One region of the Arthrobacter sp. Y3221159 genome, then DNA from elsewhere that is predicted to be linked to it. Evidence: riboswitches for the same ligand, from Rfam matches in the RefSeq annotation. Region 1 holds a riboswitch; each other region holds the start of a gene.
What was found. A riboswitch is a leader RNA that binds a small molecule or an ion and turns the genes downstream of it on or off. The one in region 1 is predicted to bind thiamine pyrophosphate.
Positions count from the first base shown of each region.

Region 2: it holds a riboswitch for thiamine pyrophosphate, as region 1 does, so the genes downstream of both, thiD (bifunctional hydroxymethylpyrimidine kinase/phosphomethylpyrimidine kinase) here and thiC (phosphomethylpyrimidine synthase ThiC) in region 1, are expected to answer to the same signal.
Region 3: it holds a riboswitch for thiamine pyrophosphate, as region 1 does, so the genes downstream of both, AC5RT3_RS04065 (ECF transporter S component) here and thiC (phosphomethylpyrimidine synthase ThiC) in region 1, are expected to answer to the same signal.

Region 1 covers NZ_JBNHFC010000008.1:16,536-20,686, forward strand. The annotation lists gene AC5RT3_RS09785 (hypothetical protein) at 1-422, opposite strand, end outside; gene AC5RT3_RS09790 (VOC family protein) at 510-1,385, opposite strand; gene AC5RT3_RS09795 (amidohydrolase family protein) at 1,474-2,565, opposite strand; TPP riboswitch at 2,645-2,752, shown strand; gene thiC (phosphomethylpyrimidine synthase ThiC) at 2,747-4,151, shown strand, end outside.
Region 2 covers NZ_JBNHFC010000016.1:62,080-66,230, forward strand. The annotation lists gene AC5RT3_RS15990 (Rne/Rng family ribonuclease) at 1-1,521, shown strand, start outside; TPP riboswitch at 1,673-1,770, shown strand; gene thiD (bifunctional hydroxymethylpyrimidine kinase/phosphomethylpyrimidine kinase) at 1,778-3,328, shown strand; gene rplU (50S ribosomal protein L21) at 3,591-3,899, shown strand; gene rpmA (50S ribosomal protein L27) at 3,958-4,151, shown strand, end outside.
Region 3 covers NZ_JBNHFC010000002.1:361,571-365,721, reverse strand. The annotation lists gene tal (transaldolase) at 1-258, shown strand, start outside; gene rpe (ribulose-phosphate 3-epimerase) at 331-1,008, shown strand; gene AC5RT3_RS04075 (ribose-5-phosphate isomerase) at 1,053-1,526, shown strand; gene AC5RT3_RS04070 (cupin domain-containing protein) at 1,671-2,033, shown strand; TPP riboswitch at 2,090-2,228, shown strand; gene AC5RT3_RS04065 (ECF transporter S component) at 2,289-2,912, shown strand; partial or broken gene AC5RT3_RS04060 (thiazole synthase) at 2,931-3,730, shown strand.

The DNA of each region.
Region 1 (4,151 bases):
AGTCCCGTCCGTTCTGAATCGTCGACGCCGCCGGCAAGTTCGGCCAGCTGCTGGACATACGCACGGGCCTGGTCAGCGCCGAACGGCATGTCCTCCTGTGCCGCCCACTGCTCGGCGACGTCGTCCAGGACGTTGCCTTCGCCTTCGGTTTCGTAGGTCAGCAGGTCGGCCAGCGCCCGGACCATGGCCGGGGGCACGGCAAGAAGGGAATCGCTGGTGACATCGACCATGGTCAGCTCGTAGTCTGCTCCCCCGGCGTGTACGGCCGTACCGGCCAGGTCCCCGAGCTGTTCCACCTCGTAGTCGGTGATGTCCGGGATTCGGACCCCCTGGCCGGCGGGGGCTCCCCCGCCTTCGTCCAAAAGACCGGCGCGCTTGAGCGCTGCATCATGGGTGGCGACAAAGATCTCGGTGAAGCCCATTGGGGTAACCTTCCGTCGAAAATGCGGCGGACGGGGCGGTCACCCGCACCGGCCTTTCGGTTTCAGCCTAGTACGGGGGCACCGGCGTCAGCGTACTGCCACCCGGATGTTGTTGCGCCACGGGTCCTCGAACCGCAGCTCGGCCCCGGTGTGGCGGGACGGAACCCCGGCGACTTTTAGGCGGTCAGCCAGCGCGCCGACGTCGTCACCGTTGGGCACTTCGATGAGCACCTCACCCAGGCCCAGCGTGTCCTTCCGGGGCCCGGCGCCCCGGCTGTTCCAGACGTTCATGGCCATGTGGTGGTGGTACCGGCCTGCAGAGACAAAGAGGGCCTGCCCGTGCCACCCCGCGGTCTTCTCGAAGCCGAGGATGCCAACGTAGAAGTTGCGGGCGGACTGCACGTCGCCCACCTGGAGGTGGACGTGGCCGACGCCGGCCGCGGTGGAGTGCTGCGCTTCCAGGGATTCCTCCGTGAGGTGCTGCTCGAGGTAACGCTGCGGCGGCAGTGCCAGGCTGTCCATCACCACGTCCGTCCCATTCCAGGACCAGTTGCTGCGCGGCCGGTCCCAGTACAGCTCAATGCCGTTGCCTTCCGGGTCATTGAAATAGAAGGCCTCGCTGACGAGGTGGTCGGCGCTGCCGGTGAACGAATGCGGGTCGAAGCGGGCGGCGGTGGCGATGGTTGCAGCAAGGGAGGCCTGGTCCTCGAACAACAGCGCGGTATGGAAGAGGCCGGCCTCCCCCCTGCCCGGAAGGTTCAGTCCGGGAGCGGGTGCCAGGTGGACAAGCGGCTTCTGGCGGCGGCCGAGGTAGAGGCCGCCGTCCTGCTCGGCGACGACGTCGAGGCCGAGGGCGCGCTGGTAGTAGTCGGTCATGACCTTCATGTCACCGACCTTGAGCATCACGGTGCCCATGGTGAGGTCGGCGGGAAGAAGATCCTGGCTGGTGGCTTCTGCGGTCATTGAGTGCTCCCTGTGCTGGGGCCGAACTGAGGGAACGGCCTGTCACAGTTAAAATTACTTGAAGCTTCAATTTATTCCAAGTACTTTTCTATGGTCCGCGGGTGATGATGCGGCCTCCCAGCACCACGTGGGAAAGATCCCGGACAGCTTCCGGCCGGGTGCGCGGATCCTCGCGGCAGAGAACGACGTCGGCACGCGCCCCCTCAGCCACGCCGTCGGCTCCGAGCCACTCCCGCGCCGCCCAGCAGGCAGCGTCCAGCGCAGCCGCCATGGGCAGGCCTGCCTGGTGCAGGGCAAGGATCTCGTCGGCGATCCTGCCGTGCCTGATGACGCTGCCGGCGTCGGTACCTGCGTAAATCCTCACGCCGGCGTCGTAAGCCTCACCCACCCGCTCCAGGCGCCGCTCCCACAGGGCCATCATGTGCGCCGCGTAGCGCGGGAATTTGTGCTGTGCCTGCGCAGCAATGTCGGGGAACGTGGCGATGTTGACCAGGGTAGGGACGATGGGCACGCCCTGTTCCGCAAAACGGGGAAGGTGCCGCGGCAGGAGCCCGGTGGCGTGCTCGATGCAGTCAATGCCCGCATCCAGCATCTGGTCAAGGGTGTCTTCGGCGAAGCAGTGCGCAGTAACGCGGGCGCCCTCGTCATGGACGGCCCGGACGGCGTCACGGACGACACCGGCCGGAAACGAGGGTGCCAGGTCGCCGGCTCCGCGGTCGATCCAGTCCCCGACGAGCTTGACCCAGCCGTCGCCGTCGCGGGCCTGTTTGCGCACGGCCTCCACCAGGTCCTCCGGTTCCACCTCGTCCGCGAAGCCGCGGAGGTACCGGCGTGTGCGGGCCACATGGCGTCCGGCCCGGATCAGCACCGGGAAGTCCCGGCCGCCCTGCATCCACCGGGTGTCGGCCGGTGAGCCGGCATCACGCACCAGCAGCGTTCCGGCAGCCAGGTCCGCCCGGGCCTGGCCCGCCGCGGTGTCGGAATCCACCGGACCCTCCGGCCCCAGCCCGATATGGCAGTGGGCATCCACCAGGCCGGGCAGCACCCACCCGTCCAGCACCCGGTCCGGAGCCTGCTGCGGGCGGATAAACGTCAGCACCCCGTCCACGGACCACAGGCTCCGGTGTTCGCTGGCCGGCCCGGTCAGCACAGGGCCGCTGAATTCTATGATTTCCGGCATCGGACTCCCTTTTCGCCGCCAGTCATGCTAGCACCGGCAGTCGTGGCAAGGATCTGCGAAGCGGCTGTGGTAGCTTCGTTCCTGACCACACGGGGGCCCCTGCAGGGGCTGAGATCGGGCTGAGGCAGCCTGCGACCGTCGAACCTGTCCGGGTAATGCCGGCGAAGGAAGTGAGTATTCCTTGAGTACACCAAATGAACAGCGGAGCCCTGCCCAAAACCAGTCCGGGAGCGCACTGCCGGACGGAAAGCCAGGGGCACCTGCCACCCGGTCACTGGCATCGCATGCGCTGGCCTTCATCGAAGATGGCGAATCCGGCATCCGGGTCCCGGTGACGGAAATCTCCCTGGAACCGTCCCCCAATGGAGAGGCGAACCCGCCCTTCCGCACCTACCGGACCGCCGGACCGGGCAGTGATCCGGTAATGGGGCTGCCGCCTTTCCGGGCAGCATGGATCGCGGAGAGGGGAGACACCGAGGCGTACAGCGGCAGGGGCAGGAACCTGCTCGACGACGGCCGCTCGGCTGTCCGCCGCGGCGCCGCGTCAGCCGAGTGGAAGGGCGCGCAGCCGGTGCCCCGCCGCGCCGTCGTGGGACGGACCGTGACCCAGATGCACTATGCCAGGCAGGGCATCATCACCCCTGAGATGCGCTTCGTGGCCCTGCGCGAAAACTGCGACGTGGAGCTGGTCCGCAGCGAGCTGGCGGCGGGCCGCGCCATCATCCCCAGCAACATCAACCACCCCGAGTCGGAGCCGATGATCATCGGCAAGGCATTCCTGGTGAAGATTAACGCCAACATCGGCAACTCCGCTGTCACCAGTTCCATCGCGGAAGAGGTGGACAAGCTGCAGTGGGCCACGCAGTGGGGCGCGGACACCGTGATGGACCTCTCCACCGGCGATGACATCCACACCACGCGGGAATGGATCATCCGGAACTCCCCCGTGCCGATCGGTACCGTGCCCATCTACCAGGCGCTGGAGAAGGTCAATGGCGAAGCCAACAAGCTGACCTGGGAGATCTTCCGCGACACCGTCATTGAGCAGTGCGAGCAGGGCGTGGACTACATGACGGTGCACGCCGGCGTCCTCCTGCGCTACGTGCCGCTGACAGCAAACCGGGTCACGGGCATCGTGTCGCGCGGCGGCTCCATCATGGCCGGCTGGTGCCTGGCCCACCACCAGGAGAATTTCCTCTACACGCACTTCGACGAGCTGTGTGAAATCTTCGCCAAATACGACGTCGCGTTTTCCCTTGGGGACGGGCTGAGGCCGGGCGCCACGGCGGACGCGAACGACGCCGCCCAGTTCGCGGAGCTGGACACGCTCGCGGAACTCACCCTGCGGGCCTGGGAATACGACGTCCAGGTGATGGTGGAAGGTCCCGGGCACATCCCCTTCCACCTGGTCCGTGAAAACGTGGAGCGCCAGCAGGAGCTGTGCAAGGGTGCGCCCTTCTACACCCTGGGTCCCCTGGTTACCGACGTGGCACCCGGCTACGACCACATCACCTCAGCCATCGGCGCTACGGAAATCGCCCGCTACGGCACGGCGATGCTCTGCTACGTGACACCGAAGGAACACC
Region 2 (4,151 bases), on a different contig from region 1:
CCGGACCTCACCATCAAGGTGGTCCGCGACGTCTTCAACGAGGACTTCTCCAAGCTGATCGTGTCCGGTGAAGAGGCCTGGGACACCATCGAGGCCTACGTCACCTACGTTGCCCCGGACCTGGTGGGCCGGCTCGAGAAGTGGACCAAGGACCAGGACATCTTCGCCGCCTGGCGGATCGACGAGCAGATCCACAAGGCCCTGGAACGGAAGGTCTTCCTGCCGTCCGGCGGTTCCCTGGTGATCGACCGCACCGAAGCCATGACCGTGGTTGACGTCAATACGGGCAAGTTCACGGGCAGCGGCGGCAACCTTGAGGAAACCGTCACCAAGAACAACCTCGAAGCAGCCGAGGAAGTGGTGCGCCAGCTCCGCCTCCGGGACATCGGCGGCATCATCGTCATCGACTTCATCGACATGGTCCTTGAATCCAACCGGGACCTGGTGCTGCGCCGCCTGGTGGAATGCCTGGGCCGCGACCGCACCAAGCACCAGGTTGCCGAAGTCACGTCCCTGGGCCTGGTCCAGATGACCCGGAAGCGCATGGGCACCGGGCTCCTGGAGGTCTTTGGCGAGCAGTGCGAGGCCTGCGCCGGACGCGGCGTCGTCACCCACGACGACCCCGTGGAGCACCGCCGCGCCAACATCGTTGCTGCCGAGCACCACGTGCAGCGCACCGACAGCCGGCCGGAATCCCGTGCCGAAAGCCACCGGAACGAGGGCCAGCGGACCGACAGCAGCCAGCCCGGGGGACGCCCGGATCGCAAGCGGCGGCGCGGACGCGGCGGCCAGCAACCCGATGCTGCGCCGGCGCCCGCTGTGCATGTCCACACGGTCCACCCGGACCCGGCCGACGCCGAGCGCCACGCCAAGGCTGAAGCCACCAGGCTGGCCCTTGCCAACATCGCGGCGGCCGCGCATGCGGCGCACCTGCACGACGACGAGGTCGCGGCGGCCAGGCAGGCCCAGTCGGCCCAGCCCGCGGCGCCTGCCGTGGAAGAGAAGCACGACGCCGGTACCCCGCCACGGCCTGCGGCTGTCCTGACCTTCGGCGGCGAGAAGGTTGCCCTGCCCTTCGTGGAGCACGCGGAGGAGCAGCAGCCCCGCCCTGCCCTCACCCTGGACAGGCTCGCGGAAGCCTTCGCCCACCTGGGCGAACCGGCGCCTGCCGCCGAAACCCCCGCGGAAGAACAGGAAGCCACGCGGCCCGAGGCGGTTCCGGCACAGGCGGAACAGCCGGCTGCCCCTGCGGAAGCTGAGAAGGACTGGTCTGACCACACGGTGGACCAGTCCCGCCAGCGGCGGCCGCGGCGCAACCGCAGCGCTAGCCGCGCCCAGGGTGCCGCCAACGAAACCAGCGTGCAGCAGCACGAGAACGTTCCGGCACCCAGCGCCGGACACAGCCATGCTGCCAAGGCCCCGGAACCCGCATCGGCCTCGCAGGAACGCAAGGAAGGCGCGCCCAAGCCCGCCGAGGCGCCCATCATCCTGGGCGTGGGGGTTCCTGCCTCTGAGCTTTAAGCCCAGGCAGGGCCACTGGGTAACCCGGGAAGTCCCCGTCTCGTGGACCGTTCCCCTCCGTATTCCGGGGGGAACGGCCCATAAGGCGGGGACTTTCCTGCATGCGGTGGCTGTCACTTTTCCCGGGCTCCCAGGTCAGCGGCTAGGCTGGGTAACCGACACGGGGTGCCGCGCGAAGGGCCGGCTGAGATCCAGACCCGTTGAACCTGTCCGGCTAGTACCGGCGAAGGGATGTCCTTTGTCTTCGACCCTCTTTATGCCCGCGGAAACTTCCCAGCCCGACGCAATCCCGGATGCGACCGTCCAGGCCGCGCCCGCCCAGCCAGCGCTGCGCCGGGACGTGCCGCGCGTCCTGTCCATTGCCGGTTCGGACCCGTCCGGCGGCGCCGGCATCCAGGCGGACCTGAAAAGCATTGCGGCGCACGGCGGCTACGGCATGGCTGCCATCACCGCCCTCACCGCGCAGAACACCCGCGGCGTGGCTGCCGTCCACCTGCCGCCCGCGTCCTTCCTCGCCTGCCAGCTGGATGCCATCAGTGACGACATCAGCATCGACGCCGTCAAAATCGGCATGCTGGGCGACGCCGGGGTGATCGCCACGGTCCGGACCTGGCTGGAGAAGGTGCGTCCCGCCGTCGTGGTCCTTGACCCGGTAATGGTGGCCACCAGCGGTGACCGGTTGCTCCAGGAATCCGCCGAGGCAGCGCTCCGCGATCTGCTGCCGCTGGCCCACCTCATCACCCCGAACCTGGCCGAACTTGCCATGCTCGTGGGCGAAGAACCCCGGGATTCCTGGGCCGGGGCCCTGGAACAAGGGCGAAAGCTGGCCGATGCCACCGGAGCAACCGTGCTTGTGAAGGGCGGCCACCTGTCAGGTGCGCAATGCCCGGACGCCCTGGTCAACACCGCCGGCCTGCTGCGGGCGGAGGTCATCGAGGTACCGGGGGAGCGGGTGGCCACCAGGAACAGCCACGGAACGGGGTGCTCGCTGTCCTCTGCAATGGCCACGGTGCAGGCTCGGCGGGGGGACTGGGAGGCGTCGCTGCGGGAAGTGAAGCCCTGGCTGGCGGGGGCGCTCGCGGACTCCGCCCGGCTTGAGGTAGGAGCCGGCAACGGGCCCGTGCACCACTTCCACCACCTGCGGGCAGTTCCGCAGCCGGGGTCATTCGAAGCCCTGCTCTGGACTGAAGCTGAAGCGGACCTGGACGCCATCTACCGCCTGGACTTCATCCGCGGCCTGGTCTCGGGCAGCCTGCCGGAGAAGGAATTTGCCTATTACCTGGCCCAGGACGCCATCTACCTGAACGGCTACTCCCGCGTGCTGGCACGGGCAAGCGCCTTGGCCCCCACGGAGGCGGAGCAGCTGTTCTGGGCCGGATCCGCGCAGCAGTGCCTGGAGGTTGAGTCCGAGCTGCACCGATCCTGGCTCAGCACGCGCCCCGTCCAGGCCGAACTTGGCCCCGTGACAAAGTCCTACGTCGACCACCTCACGGCGGCCTCCGCGTCGGGCAGTTACGCGGTGCTCGCCGCGGCCGTCCTGCCGTGCTTCTGGCTGTATGCGGAGGTGGGCAAGACCCTCCACGCCCAGTTCCTCGCCGCGGGCGAACCGGCCGGCCACCCGTACGCGGAGTGGCTCCGGACGTACGCTGACGAGGATTTCGCCGAAGCGACCCGGAAGGCCATTGCCATTGTGGATGCGGCCGGGCGAAGCGGCTCGGACGCCGAGCGGGCGGACATGGTCACGGCCTTCAAGCAGTCCTGCCGCCTGGAAGTGGACTTTTTCGACGCGCCGCGGCTGCACGCCTGAGCCTGTGGCGCCCGTCCCGCCGGTACCATGGTTGGTGCGCGGCCCCGCTGTCCGGCCGGCCTGTGGTTCCTATCACAGCCGGCGCGCAGGAGCCAGCCTCATTTGCGGCCGAAGACAAAATTAGCGTAGTCTAGTTCTTCGGTGCTTACGCCAACACTTGGGTTATGACCCCACGGCGTTGAGGCACAGCGAGAAGCCAGCCTGTTAGAGCCGGTTCCGCACGCAAATTTAGTTAGAAACGTCGAGAGAAGTGAGTTCCCAAGTGGTGTACGCGATTGTCCGCGCAGGCGGCCGCCAAGAGAAGGTTTCCGTCGGAGACTTCGTTACCCTGAACCGCGTCGCCGGTGGGGCTGGCAGCACCATTCAGCTGCCCGCACTGCTCCTGGTTGACGGTGACAAGGTCACCTCTGCCGCTGCTGACCTGGCCAAGGTAACTGTTACAGCTGAGATCCTGAACGACCTCCGTGGTCCGAAGATTGTGATCCAGAAGTTCAAGAACAAGACCGGTTACAAGAAGCGCCAGGGTCACCGCCAGGAACTGACCAAGGTCAAGATCACTGGTATCCAGTAACCTTCGTTACTGTTCAGGTTTTTAGCAGATCCCCAGAACTTAGAGGCAGGCATTTCAAATGGCACATAAAAAGGGCGCGAGCTCCACTCGCAACGGTCGTGATTCCAACGCTCAGTACCTCGGCGTAAAGCGCTTCGGCGGCCAGGTTGTTTCCGCCGGCGAGATCATCGTCCGCCAGCGCGGCACCCACTTCCACCCGGGCGCTGGCGTGGGCCGTGGCGGCGACGACACCCTGTTCGCACTGACCCCGGG
Region 3 (4,151 bases), on a different contig from region 1:
GCCGTCGACGTGGTAAACACCATGCCCGAGAAAACGCTGGACGCCACTTTCGACCACGGCGTGATCACCGGCGACACGATCACCGGCACATACGAGGAAGCACAAGGTGTGCTCACCGCCATCGAGCGCCTCGGCGTCTCCTACAACGACGTCGTCACTCTCCTGGAATCCGAAGGTCTGGACAAGTTCGTGGCCAGCTGGAAGGAACTGCTGGCCGATGTTGAGGGCGCGCTCTCCAGCGCCCGGAAGGCATCCTGAACCATTGAGTGCGCACTGCGCGGGACCCATAGGGGTCCCGCGCAGTGGCCGCAGATCAGAAAGGCGGACACCATGTCCAAGCCACCCCTAAATTGCTGTATCAATCCCAGCATCCTGTCGGCCGACTTCGTCAACCTCGAAGCAGAGCTTGCCCGCATCAGCAATGCCGATGCTGTCCACGTGGACGTTATGGACAACCACTTCGTCCCGAACCTGACCATCGGCCTGCCTGTCGTGGAAAGGATCCAGAAGGTCAGTCCTGTGCCGCTGGATGCCCATCTGATGATTTCCAATGCTGACACCTGGGCCCCCCAGTTCGCTGACGCCGGGATTGCCTCGGTCACCTTCCATGTTGAAGCATCGGTTGCACCGATCAAGCTTGCCCGTGAGCTTCGCGCCCGGGGCTCGAAGGCCGGCATGGCCCTGCGCCCTGCCACGCCGGTGGAACCGTACCTGGACATGCTTTCCGAACTGGACATGCTGCTGATCATGACCGTTGAACCGGGCTTTGGCGGCCAGGCCTTTTTGGACGTGATGCTGCCCAAGATCCGCCGGGCTCGCGCCGCCGTCGACGGTTCAGGGGTGAACGTAGCCATCCAGGTGGACGGCGGCATCACGGAAGAAACCATCACCCGTGCCGCCGAGGCCGGCGCCAACGTCTTTGTCGCGGGCTCGGCCGTGTACGGCAAACCTTCCCCTGCTGAGGCAATCGAGTCGCTGCGCGCGAACGGCCAGCTTGCCTTCGCATAGCAGCAGGCCGCCCCATCACCGTTACCAATCTTGAAGGACCCATAATGCGCGTTCACATCGCAACCGACCACGCCGGCATGGAGCTCAGCTCCCATCTGATCACCTCGCTCGCAGCCAGCGGCTACGAGATGGTGGACCACGGACCGGCCGCCTACGACGCCGAGGACGACTACCCCGCATTCTGCATCAACGCCGCCGCCGCCGTCGTGGCCGACCGGGCGGCAGGCATGGACGCGCTCGGAATCGTGCTGGGCGGCTCCGGCAACGGCGAGCAAATCGCCGCAAACAAGGTCAAGGGAGTCCGGGCAGCCCTCGCGTGGAACCTCGACACAGCCAGGCTCGCCCGCCAACACAACGATGCCAACGTGGTCGCCGTCGGAGGCAGGCAGCACAGCGTCGAAGAGGCCACGGAACTGGTCAAAGCATTCCTGGCAGAACCATTTACTAATGCCGAACGCCATGAGCGCCGCATCGGCAAAATCGCTACCTTCGAAACCACGGGCGAGATCGTCGAATAACCCCCACCAACAAAACCCCGGGCCAAGGTTGTCGTCAACCCTGCCGCCAGCCATCCCGGAAAGTTCTCCCGCTGCTTAGACCAGTCGGGGATCCCAACACCGACTCTCCCGTCCCGGGGGAGCAACCCAGAAAGGAAGATTCACATGAGCATAACTTTCGAGCCGACCGCCCTCTTCCAGGGGAAGCTGGACGAAGCACCGCTCGGTCCACCCCTGGCCGAAGTGCTGGGCGACGAGATTCCGACGCGGATCACTATCCCCTTTACCAGCGATGATTCCCGGATCCTCTCCGGAGTCTGGGAAGCTGACCCAGGCCTTTCACGATGGGAGTTTCTGGAGCGCGGCGAGTCGATCTACGTCCTTGAAGGCCGCATGGTGGTTACCGAGGATGGCGGAGAGCCGACTACCGTAGAGGCCGGAACCGCAGCTATCTTCCCCATCGGTTGGAAGGGCACCTGGGAAATCCAGGAGCGCATCAGAAAATTCTTCGTCATTTTCACGCCCTGACCCAGGGAAACTGTAAGGCCTGGACACGTGCCAGGCCTTACAGTTTGTAGCCATTCATACAACGACAGGGGAGCGCCGCCATCCGGCACTGGCCATGGCCGGGGACCGCAGGTGGGCGCTGAGAGTGCGGACAGCCGCAGACCCTCGAACCTGATCCGGTTAGTACCGGCGCAAGGGAGTCGAGTTCTCGAAGTCCGGTAACGGCAGTAGCCGCGTGCCGTGCTTTCCCCTCCTGTTTCCCAGGAGGATTTTTTCATGAGCACTGCAGCAATCAAGAAGACCACCAGCAAGTCCTGGCGCGTCGTGGACATCGTGGTGGCGGCCCTGATCGCCATCGCCGGCGGCGTGATTTTCTGGGCCTGGTCCCAGGGCGCGGCCGCGGTCTCCGGGCCCATGAACGCGGTTTACCCGCCCCTGACCGGCCTGATCGCCGGCGGCTGGATGATCCCGGCAGTGCTGGGCATGCTGATCATCCGCAAGCCCGGCGCGGCATTGTTCTGCGAGACCGTGGCAGCCACCGGTGAGCTCCTGATGGGCTCGCAGTACGGCGCCTCGGTGCTGTTCTCAGGCTTGGTCCAGGGCCTGGGCGCTGAAATCATCTTCGCGATCTTCGTTTACAAGAAGTTCAACCTGCCGGTGTCGCTGCTGGCCGGTGCTGCCGCGGGCCTGTTCTGCGGCCTGAACGATTCCTTCGCGCCGTGGGGCTGGAACATTGCGTACTCCGGCGGTGACAAGCTTGCCTACATCATCTTCACCGCGATTTCCGGCGCGGTCATCGCCGGTGCCCTGTCCTGGATCGCGACCCGTGGCCTGGCGAAGACCGGGGTCCTGAGCTCCTTTGCCTCGCGCAAGGCAGCCACGGAGTCCGTCCTCTCCTGAGGCCTGAAAGGTTAGCTGATGACCATCACCACCGAAATGTGCGTGGACAGCGATCCGTTGATCATTGACGGAGTCGAAATAACTTCGCGGCTCATTATGGGCATTGGCGGAGCCCCCAGCCTGGACGGACTCGGAAGCGCCCTCGTTGCTTCTGGGACCGAGCTGACCACCGTCGCCATGCGGCGCTATTCGCCGTCGGAGGCCGGTTCCTTATTCCAACTCCTGCTCGACCACAAGATCCGGGTGCTGCCCAACACCGCAGGCTGCTTCACGGCAAAAGATGCGGTGCTCACCGCCGAAATGGCGCGCGAAGCATTGGAAACCGACTGGGCAAGCTCGAGGTGATAGCTGACGAGCACACCCTGTTGCCCGATGCCGTGGAACTGGTCGATGCCACGGAGCAATTGGTCAACCGCGGCTTCAAGGTATTCGCGTACACCAACGATGATCCGGTCCTGGCCCTACGGCTCGAGCATCTGGGAGCCTCCACCGTTATGCCCCTTGGCTCACCCATCGGCACGGGCCTGGGCATCCTGAGCCCGCACAACATCGAGCTGATTGTGTCCCGCGCTTCCGTGCCCGTCGTGCTCGACGCTGGCATCGGAACCGCCTCGGACGCGGCCTTTGCAATGGAACTGGGGTGTGACGCTGTCCTGCTGGCTACAGCTGTCACCCGGGCACAGAATCCGGTGCGCATGGCCACCGCATTTAAACACGCAGTCCTCTCTGGAAGGCTGGCGAACCGCGGCGGCCGCATACCCCGCCGCGAGCATGCACTGGCGTCATCACCCTTGGAAGGACGAGCCGAGTTCCTGTAACGGGGTGCAGGCACCACCGACTGCAAGCCGTCCAAAACGGTAGGTAAAACCATCCTGATACAGCGTTTCCCACGACCACACATGACGGGATCATGGATGCCGGGAAGGAGCAGAGATGACGACACAAACGTCCGTCCGGCTGCTCCGCGCCGGTCTGGTGGGATCCCTGATTTTCATTCTCGGTGCGGGCGGACACCTCGCTGGTGGCGGTCACGCGCCCCGGCCCGAGGTCATGGCCGCGCTCTTCGTTGTGACCTTGGTTCCGATAGTGATGCTTTCCTCACACCGGTTCTCGGTACCTGGGCTTCTTTGTTCGCTGGGCGCCGGCCAAGGGTGGCTGCATTGGTCCCTTGACGCTCTCGGCCCCGGACAGCACCCCACCTCGGCTCTGCTGTTGCCCGCTTCCCGCATGCCGGACACC